3 regions of the Peribacillus sp. Aquil_B1 genome follow, and region 3 is predicted to be linked to each of the others. Evidence: riboswitches for the same ligand, from Rfam matches in the RefSeq annotation. Region 3 holds a riboswitch; each other region holds the start of a gene.

Region 1 (9,994 bases), 580 kb from region 3:
TGCTTAAGCATCATCACATTAAATGGGATATGTTTTTTCGGACGTTTGTGCTGCACTTCAGAAATTGCCTCAGATGGGTCTTCAGGCATTGTCCCTTGACTAACGGATGGTTGATTGGATTGTACAGCAACCTCCCCAGGAACCGATATCGCTTCAGGCAGTGTGTCGTCCGTCTGTTCCATGATGGATACAGCGACTTCGCGTCCAAAATCGACTTCGTCCTGTCCAATAGCTTCTTTTTCCACCGCAGGCTCCGTTATGTTAGGCTCGATTACTGCTTGTTCTGGCACTGTCTCAATGGAATTCCTGCGAAAGAAAGCGGGTATCTCCGAATCTTCCCGTTTTTCTTCCGCTAGTTCCGGTATAAGTATGGATGGTTCTGTCGTCAATTCCTCATGTGACACTTCTTTTGGGATTTCAGGAATCGATACTGGAGTCCCGATATCGGGTTCTTCTTTTTTAAGGATAGGCATTTTGCTTTCCAGTTCATATTCGACAATTTCTTCAGAAGCGACTATTTTTTTTTCCGGGCGACGGAACCCATAAATGGGTGAAGGGATCTCCGTCGGGCGGAATGGAGTATTTGAAGGGACTATTTTTGAGACTTCCTCCCGTTCAAAGTTTCTCCGTTTTGGTTCAGGATCCCTCACCGGCCTTCTCGTTTCTTTGGCCGCTTTCCCCTGTTTAGGTTCATGATCTTCCCTGTTTCTTTCCCGAGGTTTTCTTTTGTTCTGTTCACGGTCTGGAATGAGCGGAAATTTGAACTGTCCTTTTGGATATTGAAACAGGATTTTCGTATCCGGGTCTGGCGTCTGCGTCTGCGACATCTTTTCCACTTTTTGATTGTAAACCTTTATTTCTTCTTCCTTTGACTTCGAAAGCTTTGAAAAATCCATTTTCCTTAATGTCTCTTCATCAAGCGGTTCATCTATAATAATTTCTTCGATTTCGATAATTTCCTCTGCTTGGAACCATTTTTTCATCTTATTTAGCCATTTCAAAACTATCACTCTTTCTACATCTGTAGTTATGTAACTAATTCTACCAGTTATTTTAAAAATATCGAGAAAATTTAAGCTAAATTGGGATTAGTATCTATTTTTTTATCGCACTCTTACTAACTTAACGTATTTCGCAGAACTCCTACCCTATTAAACCCCTTCTGAAATGAGTTTAAACCTCCCCATCGCGAAATAACATTAGCCCCTAGTCTACTATTTAAATAAAACATCGCTGTTAAATCGCGTTTACAAAGAGATTAAGTTTTCATGCAGCGCAAGAAGCAGACTGGTCAATTCATTGAAGCATCCTTCACGAAACCTCCGGTGGCATCCTGAAACCCATAAAACACCGTTCGTTAATACCGAACGGTGTTTTGTGGGTTTCTGCATTTTTTTGCAAACAAATATACCAATGGGACTATTCCCATTCATAAAAATTGCATACAACCTGGGCCACTGATTTGGATGCGATCAAAAGGGCATCTTCATCAATGTCGAATTTAGGATGGTGATTGAAATATGCCTTCTCCACCCCTTTCGGTTTACAGCCAATGTAAAAGAAGCAGCCAGGAATCTTTTCGGCATAATACGAAAAATCCTCTGAACCTGAGAAAACCGGAAATTCCAAGACATTTTTAATGTCTTTGTCATTCATGCTTTCCAGACTATTTTTCACGAATCCAGTCAGTTCAGGGTCATTATATAACGGAGGATAATCAGGCACATATGTTAGCTCGCACTGAACATCAAATTCCGTTTCTATCCCTTTGACGATGCGGTGGATTTCCTTATCGATCAGCTGTTGAGTCTCTGATGTCATATAACGGACATCCCCTTCAATTTCTATACGATCTTTAATGACATTAAAGCTTCCTTTTCCATCGAAGGAGCCGATTGTGACCACGCCCATATCAAAAGGGTTCAAACGGCGGCTGATTACAGTTTGTACGGCTGTCACGAAGTGGGCGCCTGCCACAATGGCATCATTAGCCATATGCGGGGACGAACCATGGCCGCCTACACCCTTTATCGCTAGCTTGAAATAGGTCCGTCCAGCCATCGAATAGCCGCCGTGATATCCGACAACTCCTGCTGGATGGGACGGAAATAAGTGGATTCCAAAAACGGCATCCAGTTCATCCAAAAACCCTGATTCCATCATGCTTTTTGCTCCACCTGGGGGCGTCTCTTCTGCATGTTGGTGAATTATTTTGATCGTACCGGATAGGGAAGCTTTAAGCTCATTGATGCAGTCTGCCAGAACCAATAAGTAAGCGGTATGACCATCGTGTCCGCAGGCATGCATGACACCTTCATTTTTTGAACGGAACGGAACTTCCGCTTCTTCTGTAATCGGCAATGCATCGAAATCTGCACGGAGACCTATCGTTTTCCCAGGTTTTCCGCCTTCGATTGTTACGATGATCCCTAATCCATTTCCTACATTCGTTTGAATCGACACATCCTTTCCCTTATAAAAATCAATGATATATTGTGCCGTTTTCTCTTCTTTGAAGGATAGTTCCGGATTCTCGTGTAAATGACGGCGGATTTGAACCATTTCCCCTTTACGGGCTTCCAGCATGTTCATTAATTTGCTTTTCACGTTCACGATCATTCTCCCCCTTATTTCAAGTTGAGCATATTAGTAAGTTCCATGTTCGCTGCAAACCTTCTTATACAAAGTGCCAAATAAAAAGGGCAGAGAAGATTGCGTAAACTTACCGCTTCCTTCTCTGTCCTTTTACCTGAGTGTTTGCCTCCATTTCGGTCATGGAGATTTCCCCGTTGGTGGCACTCTTCCTGCGCGCTCTCCAGAGTTACGTCCAGCTGCGGTTCCATTTACCTGAGAGATTTGCTCCAAGGTATATTTTTGGAACTTGCTCCTTTGGTGGCTCAAAGCTTTGCACACTCCCACAACGTTCATTTGCTCATTCTATTGTTTTATTCCATATTTTCAAAATACTACAATTATATTATCACCGATTAAAAAATAAATATCAACTCTAAGTGTAATAAACTCTATTAAACTTTAAAAGGACCGCTGCCAGATGCTGACACGGTCCTTATGTATTCAATATATTATTGTTCACGCTTTTTGTTTTTACCCATGATGAAGATGGGCTCCAACTCATTTTCTTCGTAAAGAAATGATAGAGCCGTTATTGGAACATGACCGCTGGCAAAGAAGCTCATCGCCATTTGCGCAAGAATGTCATAGCCCGTATCATTCTTCACATCGGCAATGATGATGACGTCCTGATGGGGAATGGCCACAGCCATGGTTCCCTCGATCTTGTCCTTCATTTCCCGAAGCCATGATTCATTCAGGATCCTGCTGGCATCATATCCATCATTCGTGTTCAAAAAATAAAATGCATTACCTGCAACGATATCCGACTTCATTTCAGTGGAGAGGGAACGGGCATTGAAAAGGGCAATTTCACGGATCCTGTCACCCTGCCAATTTTCCCGTTGAATCATCTTTTCATCTATAAGACGGTAGGTTTTTCCTAAATCAAGGGCATAAAAAACCCGGGTTTCAGCCGTATGCTCATCGAATAAAAATGGATTTCCTTCTTCCGATTCCATTGGAAAGGAGGTCGAGCGGATGACTGGGAAAATGAATTTCTCCTTGCCTTCCATGCTGTGTTCTCCCCCCATCACATTCAGGGCCTCTTCCACGTAATAGATAATTTCATCGATGGCCTTTTCCTGTACGTTTTCATAGTTAGCAAGTACAGGAGGCAGCTCGATGGTGATACCCTTTCCGGTCTTCACATTTTCCACCCGTAACGTATCTTGCTTGCTATCGAATTTGAATGTGCGATTTTCATCTTTTAAACGTTCCTTCAGAATATTTTTCAGCTTCGTGCTGTCCATTTTCATGACTGACCCTCCTCTTCATTGAAAAATCCCCAGCGAGAAGGGGATTTTGATTATAATGATTGAATGAATTCCTCAATTTGTTCTTGCGTTTTGCGATCCTTGCTCACGAATCTGCCTAGCTCTTTACCATTCTCATACGCGATGAAACTTGGTATACCGAATACATCATGAGCCGCACACACATCGATGAATTCATCACGGTCCACATGAATGAATGTAAAGTCTGGAAATTTCGTTTCAATCTCCGGCATTATCGGTTCGATGACACGGCAATCCCCACACCATGTTGCTGAAAAAAGAAAGATATGTTTGCCTTCATTTTTCAATGCATCATATTGCTCAACGGTTTGTAAATTTTCCATTTGTATATTCCTCCTGCTCTAAATAACACCTTAGTTTTTATAATCCCATCATACCAGACTCTCCAGAAATCAACCATTAATACGGATCGGTTGAAAGGCAAGGGTCCGCTTATTTCTGAGGCACGGATGAAACGATTTCCATCATTTGTTTTGCATCGGTTTTTAATTGGTCTTTATCCGTTTCGGTTGTCAGCTTCACCCCGCCGATCCCCACCGCAAGCTCATACTTTTCTTTCGGTATCTCTTTGATCGAGATAAAGCCGAATTTATCATCAGTCTGAAAAGAATGCAGCATTACATTTTGATCATCTTGTTCCTTTATCGCCAAATATAACACGGAGCTGTCTTCTTTTTCATTTGGATTGACAAATAATATATAAATCTTATCATCTTTTTGTAAAATCAAATTATTATCATGTTCTTCCACTACTTTAAAATCCTTTGGCAGATAGACCTGAATTAGCCCAGCCTCTTGATTGGGCTGTTTTTCATCGTCACGAAAAGCCACTTCAGCAGCCTTCATTGCCTTTTCGGTTTGTCTCTCGATACCTGAGCAGCCCACGATCAAACTGCTTATCAACAGGAAAACAAGAAAATTCTTATTGGATAAAGCCATCGTCATTCCTCCAGCCGTCTCTTTTACTACCTTATGGATAATATTATCCTTATTTACGGAATTCATCCATTTTCTAAAAAACATGGTACAATGAAAGCAATTTTATTATCGAGGAGGAAAACAATGAAGTTAATCGTGTATCTTGCTGGGGAGATCCATTCAAATTGGAGAAGTGAGCTGAGAGATAAGGCCGCTGCACTAAAGCTTCCTTTAGAATTTGTAGGACCGATGGAAAATCATGAACGCTCCGATAATATCGGTGAAGATATCCTCGGGGAACAGCCGAATCCCATCCTGAAGGATGCGGCCGCTTCCCAAATCAATAATTTGCGAACAGGTCTTTTGATGAAAAAAGCTGATCTTGTCGTCGCTCTGTTTGGCGAGAAATATAAACAGTGGAATACTGCCATGGACGCAAGCACCGCCATTTCCCTGGGTAAACCGCTTATTTTGATTCGTCCGGAATCCCATCATCATGCCTTAAAGGAATTATCGGAAAAGGCGAGTGTCACGGTAGAATCCGTTAACCAAGCCATGAAGGTTCTTTCTTATATTTTTGAAGAAGGGCTGTAAATCCTATTGTCCCTTAACTGTCCAGCTCAAGTATGGAGGACTGATCATTTTAAAGAAACGAATAAAAAGCTTGCAGGGCCTCCCCTGCAAGCGAAAAACGAATATTTTACCTTATCCCTTTTTAATGGGAATCCAAATTTCGGAGTAATAGTCAGGGTTTGAAGCGTCGTCATTCGCGTACACTTCCAATTCTGGAGTTCCGGCATGTTCATAACCGCTGGTAGGGAACCATTCGGAAAAGATTCGTTTCCAAGCTTGTTGGATGCTATCAGGCATAGGTCCGTGAACTTCGAATGCTACCCACTTGGAAGCCGGTAACGTAAGGGTTGAAAACTCTTCAGGCACTTTCCCGGAATACTCTGCACCTATCCAATAATCCATCGTTTCATTTTTTTCCACCGCCCGCTTATCGACACATACACCAATCAAGCCATCTATTTCGCCATTGTTCAATTTCGCTAACCTATCACTTGTTCCATCCGAATTCACTTTCTCCCACAACTTTGGAATCCCGATCAAATTCTCTTCATTAACCAAGGAAAACTCCTGCTTGATTCCAATCAATTGAAAGGAATCCCTTTCAAGGATATTGTATTTCATCGGTTTTGCCCCTTTCAGAATTACCTGTATCACCAGGCGTTCATAGAATTTCAGCTTCCCCATATACTTTCGGGCTTCGCTTGGAGATACCCCATGCTGCCTTCGAAAAGCTTTCGAGAATGCCTCGGGGGTGTCATAGCCATACTTGTAGGCTAAATCAATGACCTTGCCATTTGTTGATGAAATCTCCTGGGCAGCTAAGGTCAGTCTTCGACGACGGATATAGTCACCAATGGTTATATCCGTTAAAATGGTGAATGTCCGTTGAAAATGAAGTGCCGAGGCATTCGCCTGCCTGGAAATGCTCTCGATTGTCAGGTCCTCCAATAAGTGCTCCTCGATATATTCGATGGCCTTTTGGATTGATTCAACCCACCCCATTTCGTTCCCCCCTTGTCACTATACTAGCAAGGCCGCTCAATAAAATCCTGTCCGTTCCTGCTCTGTTTTGGCAGTATTCGTTTCCATCATTCGAAACCCGCTTTTCCATGACAGTGATTCAAAAATCCTGCTTTTTCATTTTCAGCTTATACTCGTGTTGACCGGCAAGCATCCTCATGATATGAAGGAACATTTCCTCCCTGGTGATTCGCTCATTTGTAAATACGCCGATCGCTCCTTCCTTTTTGCTAATATTCTCTTGCCTTGTGAAGGCGTCCATCACCGGGCCCAACTCTTCACCGTCCAGCAGCTTCTCAGCAACAATTCCCGGAACTGGGATTCTCGCTCCGGCAGCTACTAAGACCTCACCGTCCCTTGTTGCCATTGCACCCCAATTACACAAAAACAGGGATTGTTTCATTTTCACGACACCGCCTTCAAGCCCGATGCCCATTTCGGCATCACTGTGAATCAAGCAGTTCCTGGCACGTGTCATTGCCCCCTCCATCGTTTCCTCGTCTGAAAAAGGCTGTTCCGGGACCCCGCTCTCCACTTGAAGCGAAATGATTTCTGCATCTTCATATACACCAAGCACGGCACTAACTTTCGCCGGGTTTTTACTGCCTACTGCTATTTTCAATATTATTACCTTCCTTCTATGTAAAAAAAGCTGATGGAAAAGGATACATGACAGCATCTCTTTCCATTTCAGCTTCTACCATCAACCGTTATTAATCAAGGTCTCGAATGTCGTTTTATCACAGGAACGAACCAATTTCCCAATCAGCTCACGTGCAGCGGCATAATCATCAATATGAATCATGGATGCATGTGTATGAATATAGCGGGAACAAATGCCAATCACCCCGCTTGGAATGCCTTCGTTTGCAATATGGACTTGCCCTGCATCCGTGCCGCCTTGGGAAACGAAATATTGATACGGAATCTCATTCGACTCGGCCGTATCAAGGATGAATTCCCTCATGCCGCGATGAGTGACCATCGAACGATCAAAAATGCGGAGCAATGCCCCTTTTCCCAGCTGACCAAATTCATTTTTACTGCCGGACATATCGTTCGCCGGACTTGCATCCAAAGCGAAGAAAAGATCCGGTTTGATCATATGAGCTGCAGTTTGCGCACCCCGTAATCCGACTTCCTCCTGGACGGTTGCCCCGGAATATAAGACATTCGGTAACGTTTCACCTTTTAAATCCTTTAACAATTCAATCGCAAGTCCGCAGCCATAACGATTATCCCACGCTTTTGCGAGGATTTTCTTCTCATTGGCCATCGGCGTGAATGGACAAATCGGTACAATCTGCTGACCTGGCTTAATACCGATTCTCTTAACATCTTCCTTATCATCCGCCCCGATATCAATCAGCATATTTTTGATATCCATTGGTTTTGAGCGTTGCGACTCATCAAGCAAATGAGGCGGAATCGAACCGATGACACCAATGACCGGACCGTTATCGGTTATGATTTCGACTCTTTGGGCCAAAAGCACTTGACTCCACCAGCCTCCTAGGGTCTGAAAGCGAATCATTCCATTTTCCGTTACGGAGGTGACCATGAATCCCACTTCATCCATGTGGCCGGCAACTAGTACAGTCGGCCCATCTTCATTGCCTCTTTTTACGCCAAATATTCCGCCAAGGCGATCCTGGACAATTTCATCCGAATACTTTGTCAGCTCACTTTTCATGAAACTCCGAACTGCATGTTCATTTCCCGAGGCTCCCGGTAATTCCGTCAATGTTTTAAAAAGCTCCAAAGTCTCATGATTCATTTTTCTACCCCTAACCTATGTATTGTTTCTTACTATTTTACAGAACTTAGCATCGTGTTACACTAGAAAGTTCTAATTTATCAGTTAATGGGTAAAATTTCAAATTATTAGTCAAATAAAGCGTTCTTCTGTATACTGAAAGAAGTGATTTTAAAAAATGCAATGGAGGAGAAATCAATGAATTGGAAAACGTTTTTACTGGGTACTGCAGCCGGGTTTGCTGCGGGCTATGCGACAAAACAACTATTGGATCAATCAAGTAAACCTTCTCCCGATAAAGTCTTGGCCCAAGTGAAGGAAACAGTCAAAAAAGATGGAAATATATATGGCTCATGGATCTTGATGAAGCCGGAGAACTATACAAAAAATGATTTGGACTATGAAGTGTACAAAGGCGGGATCACCAGAAACACGGAGGGTAAACGCGAGCAATTCGAATTTGTTGCAGATGCCTCAACAGGAACGATATTGGAGCTTAATGCGCAAAATGATTGAAACATAAAAGGAGGGCCGTCATAATGACGTCCTCCTTTTCTCTCGCTTACCGCTTCCGTTTCAATTCGTCTATTATCTCCTTACCCGTTTCATCCCATTTGATGGCACAGTATTGGGCATCATGGTAAAAGCTGTACCAAGACCCATTTTCCAGTCCGGATTTCATCCACTTTTCCTTCGCTTCGATGGAAGTCATGGGATAATCATCATATGCGAGGACCCAGAGGACATTCGCATGGGCGTGCGTCGGCATGATATCTGCCATGTGAATCAATCTATCCCCGCCATCCTCAATGATGATGATCGCATGTCCATCACTATGTCCGCCAGTATGGATCATTTTAATCCCGTCCGTAATTTCCAGCTCACCTTCAAAAGGACGTACAAAAGAAGCGACAGCCTCCCAGTTTTCTGCCCAATATGTACTTTTTGAACGAATATTCGGGTTTTTCATTTCATCCCATTCAGTTTGGGTCGTAATGATTTCTGCACGTTCAAAAACAGGCACCCACGTTTCACCTTCACGTTTCGTCAACCCGCAGGCATGGTCGAAATGTAGATGGGTCATTAAAATGTAATCGATATCATTTGGCTGAAGCCCAAGTCTGCTAAGATCTTCGACAAGATTGGATTCCTCCGTCACCCCAAAATTCCGTTTCTGCTTGTCATTCAGCTTTCCATTGCCAATACCGGAATCTATAAGCATGTTCAATCCATTAGCCTGCACCAAAATCGGATCCGTTCGTAGTTCGATTTGGTTATTTTCGTTAACAGGATACTTCTTGGCCCAAAGCGGTTTCGGTACAACACCGAACATTGCACCGCCATCCAAGTGAGTCACACCGCCATTCAACCATGTTAATTTAATTTCCCCTATTTGCATCTTTTCCATTATACCCCTCCTCTTCCTTTAGTTTAACACCCACTTCCATATATTGAAATCGATAACAATCAAGTCACCCTTCTGAATGAAGTACACCGCCTTAACAAGGAAAAAAACCAGATGCTGTGCACCTGGTTTTTAATCGATGATTATTGGAACATTGCTTCCAATCGGTATATCCGGTTGCCTTTACTCGAGAACTTTTCTTCATATTCAGTCATGATATTACCTTCAAAATTGCTGTTATGCAGATCAAGGCTTACATATTTCAAGAGCATGCCGTATTCGGAAATACTCTTCAAGGAAGATTCGAATAACCCTTGGTTATCCGTCTTGAAGTGGATCTCGCCTTTGTCTGGCAGGATGCCTTCATATACTTCGAGGAAGGTCTTATACGTT
Region 2 (9,994 bases), on a different contig from region 3:
TAAATTGACCGGCAGTCTTATCGATGAGAAGAAAGTCGTGGAAAGGGTTCATGAACTTGAGGAAATGTATGACATCGTATTAGTCGAGGGCGCTGGCGGATTGGCTGTGCCGCTTATTGAACGAACGGAAGGTTTCTATATGACGGCGGATTTCATAAAGGATTGCGGCATGCCTGTCCTCATCGTATCCACAAGCGGTTTAGGGGCGATTCATGATGTCGTGACGACCCATTCATATGCCCAAGTCCATGATATAAACGTGAAAGCCATTTTGTATAATCATTACCGGCCGGAAAATCGGATTCATCAAGATAATATCGAAACCATTGAAAAGCTCACTGGGCTGAATGGCCTCGCCTGCATCCCAACACTGGCCGATGTCAGAAAAGACTTGAGGATCTGCATCCTTGATTTACTTAGTGATCAAAATTATACCCAACAACTGAAAGAGGTGTTCAAAGCATGAACAGTCAGGATTTAGAACAATGGGATAAGGAATATGTATGGCATCCGTTCACACAAATGAAAACGTATCGGGAAAGTAAACCGCTGATCATCGAAAGCGGCGAAGGCAGCTACCTAATTGATGTGGAGGGCAAACGCTACCTTGATGGCTATGCTTCATTATGGGTGAACGTGCACGGGCATAACGAGCCGGAATTAAACGGCGCCCTAATTGAACAAGTGAATAAAGTCGCGCACTCCACACTGCTTGGATCTGCGAATGTACCATCGATCTTACTGGCAAAAAAACTGGCCGAGATCACTCCTGGTTCTTTATCGAAAGTCTTTTACTCAGACACGGGATCTGCCGCTGTTGAAATCGCCCTTAAAGTCGCATATCAATATTGGCAGAATATCGACCCCATCAAGCATCAGAATAAAAACAAATTCGTCTCCCTTGACGAAGCATACCACGGCGATACTGTCGGAGCTGTGAGTGTGGGCGGAATGGATCTTTACCATAGAATCTTTAAGCCCCTCTTATTCCAACGGATTTCCGCCCCTTCACCATATGCCTATCACATGACTGAGTATGGAGATCAAGAAGCGGTAAAAAACCATTGCTTGAAGGAACTGGAGAAGTTACTGCAACAACAATCAGAGGAAATTGCAGGATTGATTATCGAGCCGCTCGTGCAGGGGGCAGCAGGCATCATAACCCATCCCCATGGCTTTTTGAAAGAGGTCGAACAATTATGCAAAAAGTACAATATCCTCTTAATTTGTGACGAGGTGGCCGTAGGATTCGGTCGCACCGGTACAATGTTTGCCTGCGAACAGGAAGATGTCGTCCCTGATATCATGTGCATGGGCAAAGGGATCACTGGGGGATATATGCCACTCGCAGCCACCATCATGACTGAGCAAATCTTTCAATCCTTTTTGGGGGAAAGAGAAGAACATAAAACCTTCTATCACGGCCACACTTATACAGGAAATCAGCTAGCCTGTGCACTGGCCCTGAAGAATATCGAGCTAATGGAAAGCCGCAATCTCATTGAAGACATCCAGAAAAAATCAAAATACCTATCCGAAAAACTGGAAACGCTATACGAACTCCCGATAGTCGGCGATATCCGCCAGCGCGGCTTCATGATTGGAGTGGAAATCGTTAAAGACCGCCAAACAAAAGAAACGTTCACCCTTCAAGAGAATGTCGTTTCCGGAATCATCCATACAGCACGGGAAAATGGCCTGATCATTCGGGAACTTGGTCCAGTCATCACGATGATGCCGATCCTTTCCATGTCAGAAAAGGAACTCGATTTCATGGTCCAAACCGTCTATCGTGCCATTAAGGAAGTCTCCATTCATAAAGGTTTGATTCCAGCAGCTAACTGATGCACAAAGAACCGGAAGAGCAGAGCTCATCCGGTTCCTTCTATTCTTTTAATTGTGATATTGGAACTAAATCTATAGGAACTTCTTTCAGACCCACTTCTTAAAAGGCGGTATACTTTGAGGGAATATAAACGTATTGTATGGATCATATCTCGTTTTCACTTCCCGAAGCCGCTTGAAATTTTCTCCATAGTACGCAGTTGGCCAATCTTCGATGAGGATATCCGGCCAATTCACGTAGTCACCTGTAGTATATGGTGACAAAGCGCATTTAAGTTCTTTGATCCACTGGATGTTTTGCCGCTCTTCTTCTGGATTCGTCCATGTAGCCAGATACTCCTGGGCGATGATGGCATCCCGATAATAAAAAGCCGTTTCATTTCGGGCCACACGGCCAGCTTCCCCTCCTAGGGATTGGTGCCAAATGGCGGCATTTTCATTTGGAGCGTTTTCCAGAAAATGCTTCATCGTCAAGATTGCTTGCCGTTGAAAATGTTTTTCAATGAAAGACCCCGACCGCTTGCGATAGGCCGGTCGATTTCCACTTGGATCATTAAAAAATTGCACAGCATCAATGTACGGGACTTCCTTTATCATGATATTTGTTGGAGAACCTGCTCTCGTCAAAGGCTTTAGAAGCTGCTGCAGCCTATTTGATGGCCCAACAAATTCACCTTGAGCGATAATTTGGTTTACTTCCTTTGACTTGAATTCGATTTCAGAAGTTAAACACTCTTCAACTTGAGGGGCCCAATCCTGCCAGGCTTCAAACACCTCTTCAAAATCTTTCCATCCCCATGTGACGGAGAAAATAGATACCCTTGATACTGGGTGTACCCTGAAGGTAAGAGATGTGACTATGCCAAAGTTTCCCCCTCCTCCCCCGCAGCATGCCCAAAATAAATCACTATTTATTTTCCTATTTGCTTTAATGAGTTTGGCGCCCCTCTTTCCGCACGCCCTTACCATTTCTATTTCAAGCAAATTGTCGCAAGTAAGTCCAAAGCGTCTCGATAACATACCTATTCCACCGCCGAGCGTAAGGCCTACAAGACCAACACTGCTTTCGGTCCCAGCCGGAATCGTCGTGCCATACTTCCATAGCGTATTATATACTTGACCTAAATCAGCTCCGGCTTCGATTTTTGCAATCATTTTTTCACGGTTGACCTTGATATTGTACATTTCACTTATATCAATGATTAAACCGCCATTCACTAATGAAAAATTTTCATAACTATGCCTGCCGCTCCTTACCCGGAAAGGTGTATGATTTTCCCGGGCCCACTTCAATGAATTCAACACATCATTGGAATTTTGACAAAACACAATGACCTTTGGGAATTTAGAAAAACTTAAGTTATTATTTATCCTGGCATGCTCATACTCAGCATCATTAGGTGTAACGACCCGCCCCGTAAGCTTTGTTCTTTCCAAAATATAACCCCTTCCTCGGGTAAAGATGATGTTACATCCTATGAAAAAATCTGTCAGGAAGACACATTCCCCTTGCTGTCCCTCACTTGTAATGGGGTCAATTTAGCTTTACTCGTGAATTCCATGCATTTACTCGTGAATTTCGCTGTTTTACTCGTGAATTCATCTACTTTACTCGTGAATTCCACTGTTTTACTCTTGAATTCCAACAATTGATCCTCAAAGACAAAAAAGCCCTTCTCGAATTAAGAGAAGGGCTTTCTAATAGAGTTTCTTATCTCGAAATTTCATCATCGGATTTAACATCCAATGGTGTTCGTTTATCCATTTTCAGCATGTAATAACTTGCTACAACCAAGGCTAGGAAAACGATTCCGACAACCAAGGAAATTCTTGTACTAGGATTGATCCACATACCGACCAGCACCATCAGTAAAAAGGCTATTGTCGCATAGTTACTGAAAGGGGCCAACGGCATCTTGAACGGATGCTTCTCCATTTCAGCGGCATTTACCTTTCTGAATTTAAGCTCACTGATAAGTAAGACAAACCATGGAATCATCCCAGGTAATACACTCGCACTGTACACATAAAGGAATAATTGCGGCGGTGCAAGGTAGTTCAGGATAACCCCGATGCCCAATCCTAAAAGTACAGCGATCGTACAATATGCCGGCACTCCATTTTTAGATACTTTAGCAAAGATTTTCGGAGCTTGGCCATTCAATGCCAGTGTGTAAAGCATACGCCCTGCACTGAAAATCCCACTGTTGCATCCAGACATGGCCGCAGTGATTACGACAAAATTGATGATTCCTGCTGCTGCTGTGATACCTATTTTGGCAAAGGTTGAAACGAATGGGCTTCCTAAGTCATCCAGTTGATCCCAAGGGAAGACTGTCACGATGACGAATATGGCACCAATATAGAAAATTAATATACGCCATATGATTGATTGGATAGCTTTTGTTACGGTCTTCGTTGGATCTTTCGCTTCTCCGGCTGTGATGCCGATAAGCTCAACGCCTTGATAGGATGCCACGACAAGGGAAAGCGCAAAGAAGAATCCTGTCCAGCCTCCCGTAAAGAAGCCGCCATTTTCCCATAGATTCGATAATCCAATCGCATCCCCGCCATTCCCTATTCCAAAGAAGATAAGGCCTAGGCCGGCAACGATCATCAATATGATCGTTATGATTTTGATTAGCGCAAACCAGAATTCAAATTCCCCGAAGGATTTAACTGAAATGAGGTTGGCCGCCCCCAAGATGATCATGGCGACCACACCTGGTATCCAAGCCGGTAAATCCGGGAACCAATATTGCATATACAACCCAACCGCGATGATTTCGGACATTCCGACGATTACCCATTGAAACCAATTGCTCCAAGCAGTCATATAACCTGCCAAAGGATGTATATAGCTGCTCGCAAAGGTTGCAAAAGAACCTGTAGTCGGTTCTAAATAGAGCATCTCACCCATGGAACGCATGATGAAAAATATAAAAATACCTGCGATGGCATAAGCAAGCATTACAGAGGGCCCGGTCCATTTGATCGTGCTCGCCGATCCCATGAATAACCCGACACCGATGGTTCCGCCCAAAGCTATCATTTGAATGTGACGTGCTTCCAGCCCTCTCTTTAATTCCTTGTTCGACATGTTTAACTCCCCCAGATGCAATATCGGTAATGCTTTTCCATCCTTAACACGAACGACTCTCTATTAATTATTGCGGTTAGAAATGCTCCATCGAAAAAAATATCAATAACACTTCAATTATGTTTTCTTATCTTATAATAGTAAATATTCTGTAAAAATACAATTGTATTTTTGAAATAAACAGTTACCAAATATATCTTGGTAATTTCCCTTATCTAAAAATATCATTTCAAAAAAATGATGTTCAATATTTCATAATAGTGATCATCCAAAAAACAAATTTTTCAAGTACGTTAATAAAAATTAAGACCACTATAAAACTGTAGCTATTGCCATTTTCACTTCAAAAAAACTTGTTGACCTTCCGAAAAATAGATGATAGAATTCCAATATTATTTTATAAGCATAATGAATGATTCAGCAGTGGTAGATTATCACTGTCGACATTCATTTACAACCGCATACAAGCAAGCGATGAATGCTATGGATGACACTATAGCAGGAGCAGCTTCTGGAGAGACTGTACAAGATGCAGCGCCGAAGGATTCACAATCTCAGGCAAAAGGACAGAAGAGTAACGAATGATAAAATTGTTATTCTGAGCCCTTTAAGAGATTGGTATTATCCAATCTCTTTTTTTATTGTCCATTTTGTGGTTGGACTAAAAACAACAGCTTTAAAACCAATGGAAAAGGCAAGCTGGACGAAAAAAATCACGTCCCTCTCTCCAAAACCATGCAGGTAAACTCAATTACTACCAAGACTATAAAAACGGGGGCGTAAGAATTGGCAAAACAAGAATTAAAAAGAGATTTAAAAAATAGACATGTACAACTGATCGCAATAGGAGGAACCATTGGCACCGGATTATTTTTAGGTTCCGGAAAAGCCATACAATTGGCAGGACCTTCTATATTATTTTCCTATCTGATAATAGGGATTGCCTTGTTTTTTGTAATGAGGGCACTAGGGGAATTGCTCTTATCCAATGCAGGGTATACATCTTTCACTGAATTTGCAACCGAATATGTCGGTCCATGGGCCGGCTTCGTGACAGGGTGGACATATTGGTTCTGTTGGATCATGACCGCAATGGCCGATATCATAGCTGTCGGCGTCTATATGCAATATTGGTTCGATATCCCTCAATGGATTCCGGCTCTAATATGCCTAGTCATTCTATTAGGATTGAACCTATTGACCGTTAAGTTATTTGGTGAATTGGAATTCTGGTTTGCCATCATTAAAGTAATCACGATCATCGCCTTGATCATCGTGGGAATCGTCCTTTTGATCATCGGCTTCAATACCAATACCGGAACGGTTTCCGTAACGAACCTATGGAATCATGGGGGTATGTTCCCCAATGGCATTTCCGGATTCCTATTATCTTTACAGCTGGTCGTCTTCTCATTTGTCGGTGTCGAATTGGTCGGGGTTTCCGCAGCAGAAACGGCAAACCCGAGAAAGAACATTCCATCTGCCATCAATAAAATCCCTGTCCGGATTTTACTTTTCTATGTTGGTGCACTATTCGTCATTCTCTGCGTCAACCCATGGACACAACTGGATGCCACGAGCAGCCCATTTGTAGAGGTCTTTGCTTTAATCGGCATTCCTGTCGCTGCAGGGATCATCAACTTCGTCGTTTTGACATCCGCTGCTTCTGCATGCAACAGCGGTTTATTTTCAACGAGCCGAATACTTTATACGTTAAGCAGGAATGGCGAAGCCCCTGCTAAACTGGAAAAATTAAATAAACAGGCCGTTCCGAGCAATGCCTTATTAACATCCACAATCGTTGTATCAATAGGGGCATTATTAAGCAAGCTGATACCGGAACAGGCGTTTACCGTCGTGACGACCATCAGTGCCATCTGTTTCATATGGGTATGGAGCATTATCTTGATTTCCCATATCAAATATTCGAAAACAAGGCCTGACCTAAGAGCAAAATCGACTTTCAAGGCTCCTTTTACACCCTTTGTCAATTACGCCATTTTAGGATTATTCCTGTTCATCCTTATTGTCATGCTATTCGCTGAAGCTACACGACTATCACTGCTCTTGACCCCGATCTGGTTCCTACTCTTGGTGATACTATATAATACTCGGAAAAAATATAGCTAAAGGAAATAAAGCCTTGAACTCACTATGAATTCATGGCTTTATCTGTCTTATGAACATATCAAGGGTTCGGCTGTCGGCGCACTGTTGCACAAATATATCAGGCAACTGCATTAAATTTTATATCAAAATAGTGTAAGCTAATATATATTATCGGACCTTTTCCGTCATGTATGAATTTTTCATCCCGGTTTGGTTCACCCATCCATCAGTGGCATTGAAGAATAAACCCCATTGATGGGCGTTTCACTTTATTAAAACGGAGGGGTTTTTTATGAAGATCATATATATTCTTACTCTAGTTCCTTTTATAGGCATACTAGGATTTCTGCCTTTTGTTAATAAAATAGAACCATATGTATTAGGGATGCCTTTCAATATGTTCTGGATGGCTATGTGGGTGGTCCTTACCTCTGCCATACTGGGCATCATGTATAAGCTGGATCCCAGGAATCGGGAAGGTGACCAGGAATGAATATCGCTCTCTTAATCATTTTAGCATTTTTACTTCTATCGATATTTTTAGGCCTACGCTCTTCAAAAGGAAAAGATATGGACTTGGAACAATGGACGGTTGGCGGACGCGGTTTTGGTGCGATATTCGTCTTTCTGCTGATGGCCGGGGAAATCTATACGACCTTCTCCTTCCTTGGCGGCAGCGGCTGGGCTTATGGCAAGGGCGCACCCGCTCTATATGTTCTAATTTACATTACTTTGTCTTACGTATTATCCTATTGGCTCCTACCGGAAATATGGAGATATGCCAAAGAAAATAAACTGATGTCTCAATCCGATTTCTTTGTAAGCAAATATAAGAGTCCCGGTTTAGGAATTTTGGCTGCGCTTGTCGGTGTGGTGTCGATGATTCCTGTGATCGTCGTGCAGCTGAAAGGATTGGGGATCATTGTCTCAGAAGCATCTTATGGTGCCATCTCTATGTCTGAGGCAGTTTGGATGGGGGCGATCAGCCTTACCATTTATGTGATGATCTCCGGTATACACGGTTCAGTTTGGACAGCGGTCATTAAAGATATCATGATGGTCGCCATAATAGGATTTTTGGGGATTTATCTGCCGATTCATTACTTTGGCGGATTTCAGCCGATGTTTGAAGCGATTGATGCGGCCAAGCCTGGTTTTCTAAAGTTCCCAGATCAGGGACTTAGCGTATCATGGTTCATCTCCACGGTAATATTGCTCGTATTCGGTTTCTATATGTGGCCCCAGGTTTTCAGCGCAGTCTATTCAGCACGCAGCGGCAAGGTATTTCGAAAAAATGCCATCATCAGCCCTTTATATACTCTCATGCTGTTATTCGTCTTTTTCGTTGGGTTTACAGCTATATTGAAAGTGCCCGGACTCGTTGGGGCAGATGCAGACCTGTCATTGCTTCGCCTTTCGATCGAGACCTTTGATCCATGGTTTATAGGCATAATCGGCGGAGCTGGATTGCTGACTGCCTTGGTGCCGGGATCCATGCTTTTGATGAGCGTCGCCACACTGCTCGCAAAAAACGTCTATAAGGAATTTGCACCTGCAGTATCAGATCGCCATGTTGTACGATTGGCAAAGTTTCTTGTTCCAGTCATTGCCCTTATAGCCGTCTACTTCACCTTAAACGGCGGCGAAACGATGTCCGCATTAATTCTAATGGGATATAGCCTCATCACACAGCTTTTCCCATCCCTTCTCTTTAGTCTGAGAAGGAATAATCCGATCAATAAATTTGGCGCAATCGCCGGCATCATTACAGGATTGGCCATCGTAATCTGCATTACACTCAGTCATTCGACAATAGGGACCTTGTTTCCATCCTTGCCGCAAGCAGCGAAAGATTTGAATGTGGGAATCATCGCATTGGCAGTCAATTTCATTGTGATGATCACGGTAAGTCTTGCTTTCAGAAAGCACACGGTTCTGTTGGAACCTAAATCCGTTAACGATATATGAAGCTAATTTGAAACCGGTTATTTTGGATAATAAAGAAGGCTCAGTCAAAAGACTGAGCCTTCTTTATTATCGACACCCAAAGCATCTCAAGATTGATTATAGGAATCTCATTTCAGGCTATTGATCTTTTTTGTTTATAATCAAATCCCCTATTTTAACTAATAAATACAACGAAAAAATAATCATCAAGTTTCTGGATACTACGAGGCCATCAATACCTAAATCATATCCTCTAGGTATTAATAATTTAGGGTTAAAGCAAAAAGTAATCGATATTACGAAAGCTATTAAAATCAGGATAAAACCGAACTGAGATCTATTTGACATTAGCATTCCGCCTTACATTATGTATTTTTTATTATCATTGATGAAAATTCAAAATAAATAGCCACCCTAATAAAGAATGACTATATATCATGAATTATGAGCTTTCGCAGTTGGCAAATAAAATGCATCGTAATGCTTCCGAGCCAAATACTCTAATTTTACGCTTTTACTCGTGAGTTTGGTACAAATACTCGTGAATTTCACGCTTTTACTCGTGAGTTTCGTGCAAATACTCGTGAATTTCACGCTTTTACTGTGAGTTTGGCGCATATACTCGTGAATTTCACGCTTTTACTCGTGAGTTTCACACTTTTACTCGTAAGTTTGGCGCATATACTCGTGAGTTTCACGCTTTTACTCGTGAGTTTGGTGCATATACTCGTGAATTTCACGCTTTTACTCGTGAGTTGGCGCATATACTCGTGAATTTCACGCTTTTACTGTGAGTTTGGCGCAAATACTCGTGAATTTCACGCTTTTACTCGTGAGTTTCACACTTTTACTCGTAAGTTTGGCGCATATACTCGTGAGTTTCATGCGCGTTAAGACTCATTTTTCTTTAACCCCATACCTTCAGTAATCCACTAAAGCCTTCCTGCCATCATTCAATGCTTTGACCATTACCTTGTATTCCTGCATCTCTTG
Region 3 (9,994 bases):
CATCAGTCATGAGAGCTTGATTTACCTCCATATTAATAATGCCAAAAAGGTTTATACCGTTTCGTCTTATAAGGAAGGAATCATTCTAGAGAGGAGCATACCAAAGGATATTCAGTTTTTAAGTGGCACTTTGGGGTTCAGCTTCCATTTTAATCAGTATGGAAATGCTTCAAAAGCCGGAACGATTATGATTGACACGTCAAAGGGAATGTACAAATTGGTCCTCAATATCGGTAAAGGGAGGTTCAGGATTGAGAAATTGTAAAGGTTACGTATATCTTGAGCTGATGGCCGCATTTTCCATTTGTATTTTCCTGGTCCTTGCCATTTTTCCGATTCTTGAAGAGTTAATGACGCATCGGAAAGATATTGCCGTAAGGACAGAAGCCCACCATTTATTATATGAAAGATTGACGGCGTTCATGGACGGGGAGATACAAGCAATCGGTCAGGAAATCAGTTACAAAAAAAGATCCTATGAATTGGTTTGGAAGGACCATGGGGATTTCCCGGGGATGATTGAAGGGTGTGTACGTTATGAAGATGAATCGGGTAATATTGAATCCATTTGTGATGCTGCGAAAAAATGATGGCTTTACGATGATCGAAATGCTTTTTTCTTTAATGATATTAATGACGACGTCCCTTTTTGTACTACAGCTTTTTTCAATCCTTCACACCCAGATGGGGTCCGTTGATAAATTGCATCCTAAAGAGTGGGAGGTCTTTACCATGCAAATGAAGCAGGAGGTCCGGAGTTCCAAAGCTCAGGATGTAATGGGAAATAAATTATATTTGCTGCTTTCAGGTGAACAATTATCATCGTTTGAACAATATGAAGATAAGGTCCGAAGACGAGTGAATGGCATGGGGCATGAGGTCATCTTACAGAACATTTCGAAATTCCGGGTTGAGAAGGATGGCAGTGTCATTGTTATAAATATTACGGATAAAGCAGGGACTACTTTCAGTCGAAGATTTCATCCTTTCTTCAGGAATGTCACGAAAGTCGATGAATAATCAAAAAGGAGTCGTTTTCCCAATGGTCATGATTGTAGCGAGTGTTTTCATCATGTTCACGATACTAATGATCGATCAGTTTATCATTGATAAAAAGTTTTATAAAGAAGTGGAAGAATCGCTTGTGGCCGACCATCTCGTCCATTTAGCGATCAAGGATGTGACGGCAGAGTGGGGCGAAGAGATCCCGCAAATCATCCAGGGGGAAATTTCATACCCTAATGGTGTGGTGCAGTATTCTTTAATGAAAGAAGAAGGTCCTTACGTTTATATCGAGTTTTCTTCCACGACTAAAAATGACCGCGAGGGAAGAGTCATCATTCAATACGATAAAGAAGCGGGAAAAGTGAAAGAATGGTTGGAAAAGCAGGCTGTGTAATGCGCAAAATCAACATTCTTATAAAGTGGAAAGCGACAGGTACACGTGTTCAGCGAACAAGCGAAGGAATAAAAGAAGCGTAAACGGGGCATACTTTGCATAGGGTGATGATTTTATATGTCTACAAACGCTTATATTAAATATCTGACTCAGCAGCTTGTCGAGTATTTTAATCTGACGAAAAAAGAACGAAAAGAAAAGCGCCGTCACAGAAAAGAGGATAAAAATCATGGTATGTCCCATTGGTTTGGCATTGTCCCTTTTGCTTTGTCGATGTTCGTAAGGAAAAATATCAAAAAATAAAACAGATGTCCTTACTTAGGGCATCTGTTTTATTATTGTTCTTTACTTATCCCAATGCCCTATCTGAAAGGTAAAATAACCCTCCGTTGATGATGGATATTCGGATGTTGGGTTCATATTGAGCTTTTAAGGCATCTTTTTCGGTAAAATAGCTCTCACTTTTTTCGTCCATATCCTTGTAAAAATGCTCCAATAAATTCAAGTCATTCTGCCAGCGAAGCATTGCTTCCTCTGCCCAGGAATGGTCATCATCCTCGAAACTGGTCCTGATGTAAGTATCCAGTCTTGCCAATCCGCTCTTGGGCATGATGAGCGGTGAAAGCGTAAAGGAGTAATCAGGTATTTTTGGGGTGACCTTTATCGGTAAAACCCGATGGTGAAACCTTTCCATGATCTCACCTGAGATTAAATTCAGTCCGATCGACATGAAGGTATCCTTTTTACGGTCGCATTGATAGGATATTTTCACATTCAGGGTCAGCCAAGGATACAAAGGATTATTTCCCCCTTTTGTTGGAGGGGTATCCTCAAAAAGTCTAGTATACCCTGCCAGCTTTTTGGTAGATTGAATAATCTGGTGAAGGCGAGGGGAGCCAAAATGAATCATTTCTCCCTTTAAATCGGATGGAGCTTGTTCTGGATCGGTAATGAAAGTCATCTGTGCCGGGTTCGGAACGCCACCTGTTTTTTCTAGATAATGCCAATAAAAGGGTCTGTTCATTAATTCTTTATCCATATCAATCGTCAATTGGACTGTAAGGTGGGTTGGTGCATTATCCAGTATTTCACAATCATTGGCTTTGAAGTATGTTAATAAAAAATCATGAATTTCCTGTTGCTGCATGAACCTCACCTTCCTTCATTGATTGAGCGAATTGGATTAACGATGAAAAATTATCCATCTTGATTTTCATTTCGCCCTCAGTTTTGGATTCGCCGACCACATCAATCAAATATTCTTCAATGTTGTTAATATCCAGTTTGGTTAGAATATCATCCAATTCGCCGATTACTTTCTCGAATAAATTTATTTTTTCATATAGTAATTTCAGAATATGTTCTTCTACTGTATTTTTCGTGGCAAAGTTATAAATCATCACATCTTCTTCCTGACCAAGGCGGTGTATCCGTCCAATTCTCTGTTCGAGCCTCATCGGGTTCCATGGCAGGTCAAAATTAATCAAATGATGGCAAAACTGAAGGTTTATCCCTTCCCCGCCAGCTTCTGTTGCAATTAATACCTGTATATTCTTTTGGAATAATTCTCGCATCCAGTCTTTCTTTCCGCGCTTAAAGCCGCCTCGGAAAGGAACTGAAGAAATTCCATTCTGCTGTAGGTACCATTGTAGATAAAGCTGCGTCGCCCGGTATTCGGTAAAGATAATGACTTTATCATCAATTTTCTTGATCAGTTCCAAAGCTTTTTCAGCCTTGGAGTTCTGAACCGTTTCATTCACTTTAGAAAATAAATCATCAAGTTTTGCCAAGAAGTCAGGGGAAGGCTGATCATATTTAGCTTTCATATTCTTTAATGTATAAAAGACCGCCTCTCTGCTGCTGCATGCTTCCCTTTGAAGAGTGAGGGCCGAAAAGGCGCTTCCTTTTGTTCCATCCGAAATTGGCTTGAATTTGGAAACAGCATCATACAATGCTTGTTCCGTTGGAGAAAATTCAATGGTGATGGTTTCCACATGCCGTTTTGTCCATTCAATGCCAGTATCGGCCCGCCGGTTCCGAATCATGACAGTGTTGACCAGTTCCTTTAGGTGTTCATCTTCAATGATGTTCCGGCCTTTCCCTTTATACTTTTCCGAAAAGAGTGAGGCATTTCCCAAGTGGCCCGGTTTCAATAACGAAACGAGGTGGAAAATCTCCTCGACTTTATTTTGAATCGGAGTGGCTGTCAGGAGTAAACAAAATTTCTTTTTCAGATTTTGGACGAATTCATAGTTCTTCGTCTTATTATTTTTAAGTTTATGAGCTTCATCAATAATGATGAAGTCATATTCTTGAGTAAAGATGATATCTCGATGTGGAGCGCGTTTCGCTGTATCAATGGATGAAATGACCACATCACAGGAGTCCCAGACATAACTTTTTCTCTGAACGACTGCCGGAATATGAAACTTGGTATTCAATTCAAATGCCCATTGTGTAACAAGGGAAGCCGGAACAAGGATCAATACTTTTTTTACAAGGCCCCTAATCATATACTCTTTTAGGATCAAGCCTGCTTCAATTGTTTTTCCCAGCCCTACCTCATCAGCCAAAATGGCTTTTCCATTCATCTTTTCCACTACTTGCTTGGCCGCTTCCAATTGATGGGGAAGCGGGGTTAACTGCGGAAGGTGCTTGGGCGCCTGTAAACCTTCAAAATCAGGGATGATAAGGTTTTCCTCCATTTGAACCGCCAGCTTATAAAGTTCCCAATTTCCCCATGGACCGTCATTTTCCATCTTTTGCAGAAACTCATCATTCCATTCAGAGTTGAAGGATATATTGATTTTCATAGAAATAACTCCCTCTCAAATCATAATTTCCTTAATATAAGGTCAAAACCCGAACATTCCATATGTGAAGTAAGAAAAATATTTCTCTTCAAAAGATATTGCAGAGATAAGTTTCTTAGGGTAGGATATAAGTATATTTAGAAAATTCCAATTTCCAAACGCTACAAAGAATGTTTGTACATCGATTTTGCAGTTCGCGTTTTCTTAGTATGGGCTATAGGCTCCTAATTTATCCAAGATTACTGAAGGAGATCAGTCAAACGGTTTCTGAAGTTTCAGGAGAATTGGCAGGGAATGCATTCCATTTATGCTCAAAGGTTTTACCGTTGCTTGGGGCTTATTCGCTTCCTTTCAATGGTAGACCATTTATATGCGGGTGAAGGTAAGGGGAGAGACTACGGATGTAGCGCCGAAGGAGCAAACTTAGCAGTGAATCTCTCAGGCAAAAGAACTCTTATTGGACGCAACTCTGGAGAGCGCCGCCCGTTATGGGACGGCCACCAAAGGGGAAAACCTATTACATAGGTAAACTTTCAGGTTTCAGGACAGAGAAAAAGCTCAAACGGGCTTTCTCTGTCCTTTTTTGTGCTTTTTTCACATCATGAATCAGGATGTATCTGATGCGTAATGACAAGAAGCTTTTGATAATGAAGCCAATTAATTTTTAAAAAAATCTGAAGGGGGTCATTTTTTGACCAATTTAAAAAGAACGCCACTATTTGAGGTTTATCGTGAATACGGAGGCAAGACGATTGATTTTGGCGGCTGGGAACTACCTGTCCAATTTTCGGGTATAAAGGATGAACATGAAGCCGTACGAACAAAAGCGGGGTTATTTGATGTTTCCCATATGGGGGAAGTCGATGTTAAGGGACCTGGGAGCCTTTCCTTTTTACAGAAGATGCTGACCAATGATATATCAAAGCTGCAACAGGGCGGTGCCCAATATACCGCCATGTGTTATGAAAACGGAGGCACGGTCGATGATCTTATCGTGTATAAAAGGGCCGAGGACGACTATCTGCTCGTGGTCAATGCAGCGAATACAGAAAAAGATTTCAATTGGCTGCAAGCTAATTTAACGGAAGATGTCCAAATAACGAATGTATCGAGTGACTATACACAGCTGGCACTTCAAGGACCTTCTGCAGAAAAGATCTTACAAAAACTATCGGGAAATACTGACTTAAGTGAAATTGGATTTTTCAAGTTCAAGGAAAATGTCCTGATCAACGGTATGTCCACGCTGGTATCCCGTACTGGATACACTGGTGAGGATGGCTTTGAGATATATAGTGACAGTGAAAATGGTCCTGCCCTTTGGAAGGCGATTATGGATGCCGGAAAGGAAGAGGGGGTTCAGCCGATTGGTTTAGGTGCTCGTGATACCCTGCGTTTTGAAGCGAAACTGCCGCTGTATGGACAGGAGCTTTCAGCGGACATCACCCCGATAGAAGCCGGGATTGGTTTTGCAGTAAAAGTGGATAAGGAAGTGGATTTTTTCGGGAAAGCCGTTCTTGCTGAGCAAAAGGAGAAAGGAGCTCCCCGCAAGCTTGTGGGAATTGAAATGATTGACCGTGGCATTCCTCGTCATGGGTACAAGGTCTACAGCGGTGATAAAGTCATTGGCGAGGTCACGACCGGTACCCAATCACCAACGTTGAAGAAAAACGTGGGATTGGTACTTATCGATAAGGAATTTTCGGTGCTGGAAGCGGAAGTCGAAGTGGAAATCCGTTCCAAACGTTTGAAAGCCGTTATCATACAAACACCTTTTTATAAAAAACCACGTAAATAGAGAGGAATGGTCATTAGATGAAACATCGTTATTTACCCATGACAGAGCAAGATAAACAAGAAATGCTGGAAGCGATAGGGGTATCTTCTGTTCAAGAACTTTTCAATGATATCCCTGAAAGCGTTCGTTTTCAAGGAGAATACGATATAAAGCCTGCTAAATCGGAACCGGCATTAATGAAAGAATTATCAAGGCTTGCTGCCAAGAATGCAGACCTTAAAAACTATGCTTCCTTCCTTGGTGCGGGTGTCTATGACCATTACGCGCCGGTCATCGTCGATCATGTTTTATCCCGTTCTGAGTTTTATACGGCTTATACACCTTATCAGCCTGAAATTTCACAGGGGGAGCTTCAGGCGATCTTTGAATATCAAACGATGATATGTGAATTGACGGGCATGGATGTAGCTAACTCCTCCATGTATGACGGCGGGACGGCGCTAGCTGAGGCAGCCATGCTTGCTTCAGGCCAGACACGACGCAAGAAGATTCTCATTTCAGGAACCGTTCATCCTGAATCAAGAGAAGTCGTTAAGACATATGCGAAAGGTCAACGCGTGGAAGTGGTCGAAATTCCTTATAAAGACGGTGTGACGGACTTAGCTGCTTTAAGGGAATTGGCGAATGAGGAAGTTGCAGGAGTGATCGTGCAATATCCGAACTTTTTTGGCCGCATCGAGCCATTGAAAGAAATGGAAGAAATCATACATGGTGTCAAATCGATGTTTATCGTTTCCAGTAATCCGCTTGCATTGGGAGCTTTGACATCCCCAGGTGCACTTGGTGCAGATATCGTAACGGGGGATGCTCAGCCATTCGGCATTCCAGCGGCATTCGGTGGTCCTCATTGCGGATATTTTGCCGTTACTAATAAACTTGTTCGGAAAGTTCCGGGCCGACTCGTCGGTCAAACAGTGGATGAAAATGGTAAAAGGGGATTCGTACTGACGCTTCAAGCCCGTGAACAGCACATTCGCCGTGACAAAGCCACTTCCAACATTTGTTCCAATCAAGCTTTGAATGCGTTGGCAGCTTCTGTTGCAATGACCGCGCTTGGGAAAAAGGGTGTCAAAGAAATGGCCGTGCAAAATATTCAAAAAGCTCATTATGCAAAAAAAGCAATTATGGCAAAAGGGGTGGAAGTGATATTCGATGGTCCTTCTTTCAATGAATTTGTCATTAAACTGCCTTCTTCGTTTTCAGAAATCAATAAAAACCTTTTTGAAAAAGGGATGATCGGCGGCTTTGATTTAGGGACGGTTTATCCTGAGCTGAAAGACCATATGCTGGTTGCGGTAACTGAACTTAGAACAAAAGAAGAAATTGATGCACTTGCGCAGGAATTGGGGGATCAACATGAATAATCAAGATCAATCACTCATTTTTGAAATCAGTACTTCCGGTCGAATCGGGTACAGTCTGCCAGAAATGGATGTTGCAACTATCCCGCTCGAAGAAATTCTTCCTGCCGACTACATCCGTGAAGAAGAGGCAGAGCTGCCTGAGGTGTCCGAACTGGATATCATGCGTCACTATACAGCACTCTCCAAACGGAATCATGGGGTGGATTCGGGTTTTTATCCGCTGGGTTCATGCACGATGAAATATAATCCGAAAATAAATGAAAACGTGGCACGCTTCAACGGCTTTGCCCATATTCATCCATATCAAGATCCGGCTACCGTTCAGGGAGCATTGGGACTCTTATTTGATTTGCAGGAACACTTAACGGAAATCACCGGGATGGACCAAGTGACATTACAGCCTGCAGCAGGTGCACATGGTGAGTGGACAGGGTTAATGATGATTCGCGCTTTTCACGAAGCGAATGGCGATACAGAACGGACGAAAGTGATTGTACCCGATTCTGCACACGGTACGAATCCTGCCTCTGCCACTGTTGCCGGACTTGAAACGATTACAGTGAAATCCGATGAAAATGGTTTAGTCGACCTTGAAGATTTAAAGCGTGTTGTCGGACCGGATACGGCGGCCTTGATGTTGACGAACCCCAATACATTGGGATTGTTTGAAGAAAACATTTTGGAAATGGCAGAACTTGTCCATGATGCAGGTGGGAAGCTTTATTATGACGGAGCCAATCTGAATGCAGTCCTATCAAAAGCACGCCCGGGTGACATGGGCTTTGATGTGGTTCACTTAAATCTCCATAAAACATTCACAGGCCCGCATGGCGGCGGCGGTCCGGGTTCTGGCCCTGTCGGAGTGAAAGCGGACTTGATTCCTTACTTGCCTAAACCGCTTGTGGTCAAGCAAGGGGAGCAATTCGTTCTTGATTATGATCGTCCGCAATCGATTGGCAGGGTAAAACCTTATTATGGTAATTTCGGGATAAACGTGAGGGCATATACGTACATTCGTTCAATGGGTCCTGATGGCCTTAAAGCCGTCACCGAGAATGCTGTCATCAATGCCAATTATATGATGCGTAAGTTGGAACCATTTTTTGATCTGCCATATAATCGTCATTGTAAGCACGAATTCGTATTAAGCGGACGCCGGCAAAAGAAATTGGGGGTAAGGACTCTCGATATAGCCAAAAGATTGCTGGATTTCGGGTACCATCCTCCAACCATTTACTTCCCGTTGAACGTGGAAGAAGGAATGATGATAGAACCGACTGAGACCGAGTCAAAAGAAACGCTGGATGCGTTCATCGATGCGATGATCCAGATTGCCAAGGAAGCGGAAGAAACCCCTGAAATCGTTCAGGAAGCTCCGCATACAACCGTTATAAAAAGGCTTGATGAAACTCTTGCTGCAAGAAAACCTGTACTGCGTTATCAAGCCTAGATTGATAGCTTATACGAAAAAAAATCCCTGCCTGCCGGCGGGGATTTTTCATGTTTATGTAAGATTTCATTAAAGTCCAACAGTTAACTTTCTTTCCTTGAGCCATTGAATTAAAAAGAGCCCATGCGGAGATGGGGTCTTACTTCTTTGCTTTGATTTTCCCGGTCCACATTTTGAAACCGCCCTTTAGGTGAAAAAGTTCCCTGTAGCCCTTTTTGTATAGCATGGCTGCAGCTCTGCCGCTGATGATTTCGCTTTGAGCGTACAAATATACAGGCTTGTCCGGCCTAATTTCGACCAAGCGTGTTTTCATTTGAGTCATAGGGATGTTTCTTGCGCCTAAGATATGACCATTATCGAAATCATTCGGCTCCCGCACATCGATTAGCTGCACTTTTCTGTAGTTAGCGATAAATTCGTCCTGTGTTAGTGTTTTAACGATTTTACGCTGGCGGTACCAATTAAAAAGTGAATACGCAATAACCACTCCTAAGATGATGAGCAGTGTATATAATATTTCCAAACATAAAAACTCCCTTCTACCTTAACGAATACAGACAATCTTTATTATATAATTGCTTTACCCAATAATCAAAAAGAATTTTCATCAAATTCTTCATCGACTTGATAGTACTTTCTTTTTTAGAGTGTTAAAGTCTGTTAAACTACTACATGTGAGTTTTTTGTGGGGTATTGAAAAACAGTCTATCGAAACGAGGGGTAAGGATGGCTAAAGATAAATGGGGTTTTATAGATTCGGGGTATTGTTCACCGGCTTTTAATATGGCGCTGGACGAAGCGCTGTTAAACTGGCAAAGCAAAGGGGAAATTCCGCCAATCATACGCTTTTACGGCTGGGATCCAGCTACATTGTCGATCGGTTATTTTCAAAAGGCGGAAGCGGAAATTGATATGGAAGAGGTCAAAAGGCAGGGTCTTGGTTTTGTCCGCAGGCCAACAGGAGGACGGGCGGTACTGCACGAGCATGAATTGACTTATAGCGTAATCGTTCCAGAATCCTATCCGGGAATGCCGACTACCGTTACTGAAGCATATCGTGTCATTTCTGAAGGAATATTAATGGGATTCAGGAATCTGGGATTGGATGCTTATTTTGCCGTGCCTCGAACCGATCAGGAAAAAGCAGCTTTAAAATCGCCCAGGTCTTCG

What was found. Region 3 has a riboswitch for glycine ahead of gcvT (glycine cleavage system aminomethyltransferase GcvT). Riboswitches for the same ligand answer to the same signal wherever they lie in the genome.
Region 1: linked by a shared signal. The riboswitch ahead of MPH60_RS02810 (amidohydrolase) and the one ahead of gcvT (glycine cleavage system aminomethyltransferase GcvT) in region 3 are both predicted to bind glycine.
Region 2: linked by a shared signal. The riboswitch ahead of MPH60_RS22460 (amino acid permease) and the one ahead of gcvT (glycine cleavage system aminomethyltransferase GcvT) in region 3 are both predicted to bind glycine.

Annotation. Positions count from the first base shown of each region.
Region 1 covers NZ_JAKXEE010000001.1:548,254-558,247, reverse strand. The annotation lists gene MPH60_RS02815 (DNA translocase FtsK) at 1-1,001, opposite strand, end outside; gene MPH60_RS02810 (amidohydrolase) at 1,420-2,607, opposite strand; glycine riboswitch at 2,728-2,829, opposite strand; gene MPH60_RS02805 (DUF1444 domain-containing protein) at 3,084-3,890, opposite strand; gene MPH60_RS02800 (thioredoxin family protein) at 3,941-4,252, opposite strand; gene MPH60_RS02795 (hypothetical protein) at 4,362-4,868, opposite strand; gene MPH60_RS02790 (YtoQ family protein) at 4,992-5,441, shown strand; gene MPH60_RS02785 (AraC family transcriptional regulator) at 5,553-6,422, opposite strand; gene MPH60_RS02780 (DUF84 family protein) at 6,541-7,062, opposite strand; gene MPH60_RS02775 (M42 family metallopeptidase) at 7,144-8,217, opposite strand; gene MPH60_RS02770 (PepSY domain-containing protein) at 8,395-8,712, shown strand; gene MPH60_RS02765 (YtnP family quorum-quenching lactonase) at 8,759-9,604, opposite strand; gene trmB (tRNA (guanosine(46)-N7)-methyltransferase TrmB) at 9,745-9,994, opposite strand, start outside.
Region 2 covers NZ_JAKXEE010000004.1:244,629-254,622, reverse strand. The annotation lists gene bioD (dethiobiotin synthase) at 1-466, shown strand, start outside; gene bioA (adenosylmethionine--8-amino-7-oxononanoate transaminase) at 463-1,845, shown strand; gene MPH60_RS22470 (FAD-binding oxidoreductase) at 1,933-3,282, opposite strand; gene MPH60_RS22465 (amino acid permease) at 3,557-4,945, opposite strand; glycine riboswitch at 5,447-5,525, shown strand; gene MPH60_RS22460 (amino acid permease) at 5,732-7,075, shown strand; gene MPH60_RS22455 (DUF3311 domain-containing protein) at 7,347-7,547, shown strand; gene MPH60_RS22450 (sodium:solute symporter family protein) at 7,544-9,022, shown strand; gene argH (argininosuccinate lyase) at 9,923-9,994, opposite strand, start outside.
Region 3 covers NZ_JAKXEE010000001.1:1,125,516-1,135,509, forward strand. The annotation lists gene comGD (competence type IV pilus minor pilin ComGD) at 1-265, shown strand, start outside; gene MPH60_RS05735 (hypothetical protein) at 252-590, shown strand; gene comGF (competence type IV pilus minor pilin ComGF) at 538-1,020, shown strand; gene comGG (competence type IV pilus minor pilin ComGG) at 1,013-1,399, shown strand; gene MPH60_RS05750 (YqzE family protein) at 1,517-1,702, shown strand; gene MPH60_RS05755 (YqhG family protein) at 1,749-2,546, opposite strand; gene MPH60_RS05760 (DEAD/DEAH box helicase) at 2,524-4,212, opposite strand; glycine riboswitch at 4,589-4,676, shown strand; glycine riboswitch at 4,680-4,763, shown strand; gene gcvT (glycine cleavage system aminomethyltransferase GcvT) at 4,904-6,010, shown strand; gene gcvPA (aminomethyl-transferring glycine dehydrogenase subunit GcvPA) at 6,028-7,374, shown strand; gene gcvPB (aminomethyl-transferring glycine dehydrogenase subunit GcvPB) at 7,367-8,824, shown strand; gene MPH60_RS05780 (rhodanese-like domain-containing protein) at 8,964-9,347, opposite strand; gene MPH60_RS05785 (lipoate--protein ligase family protein) at 9,551-9,994, shown strand, end outside.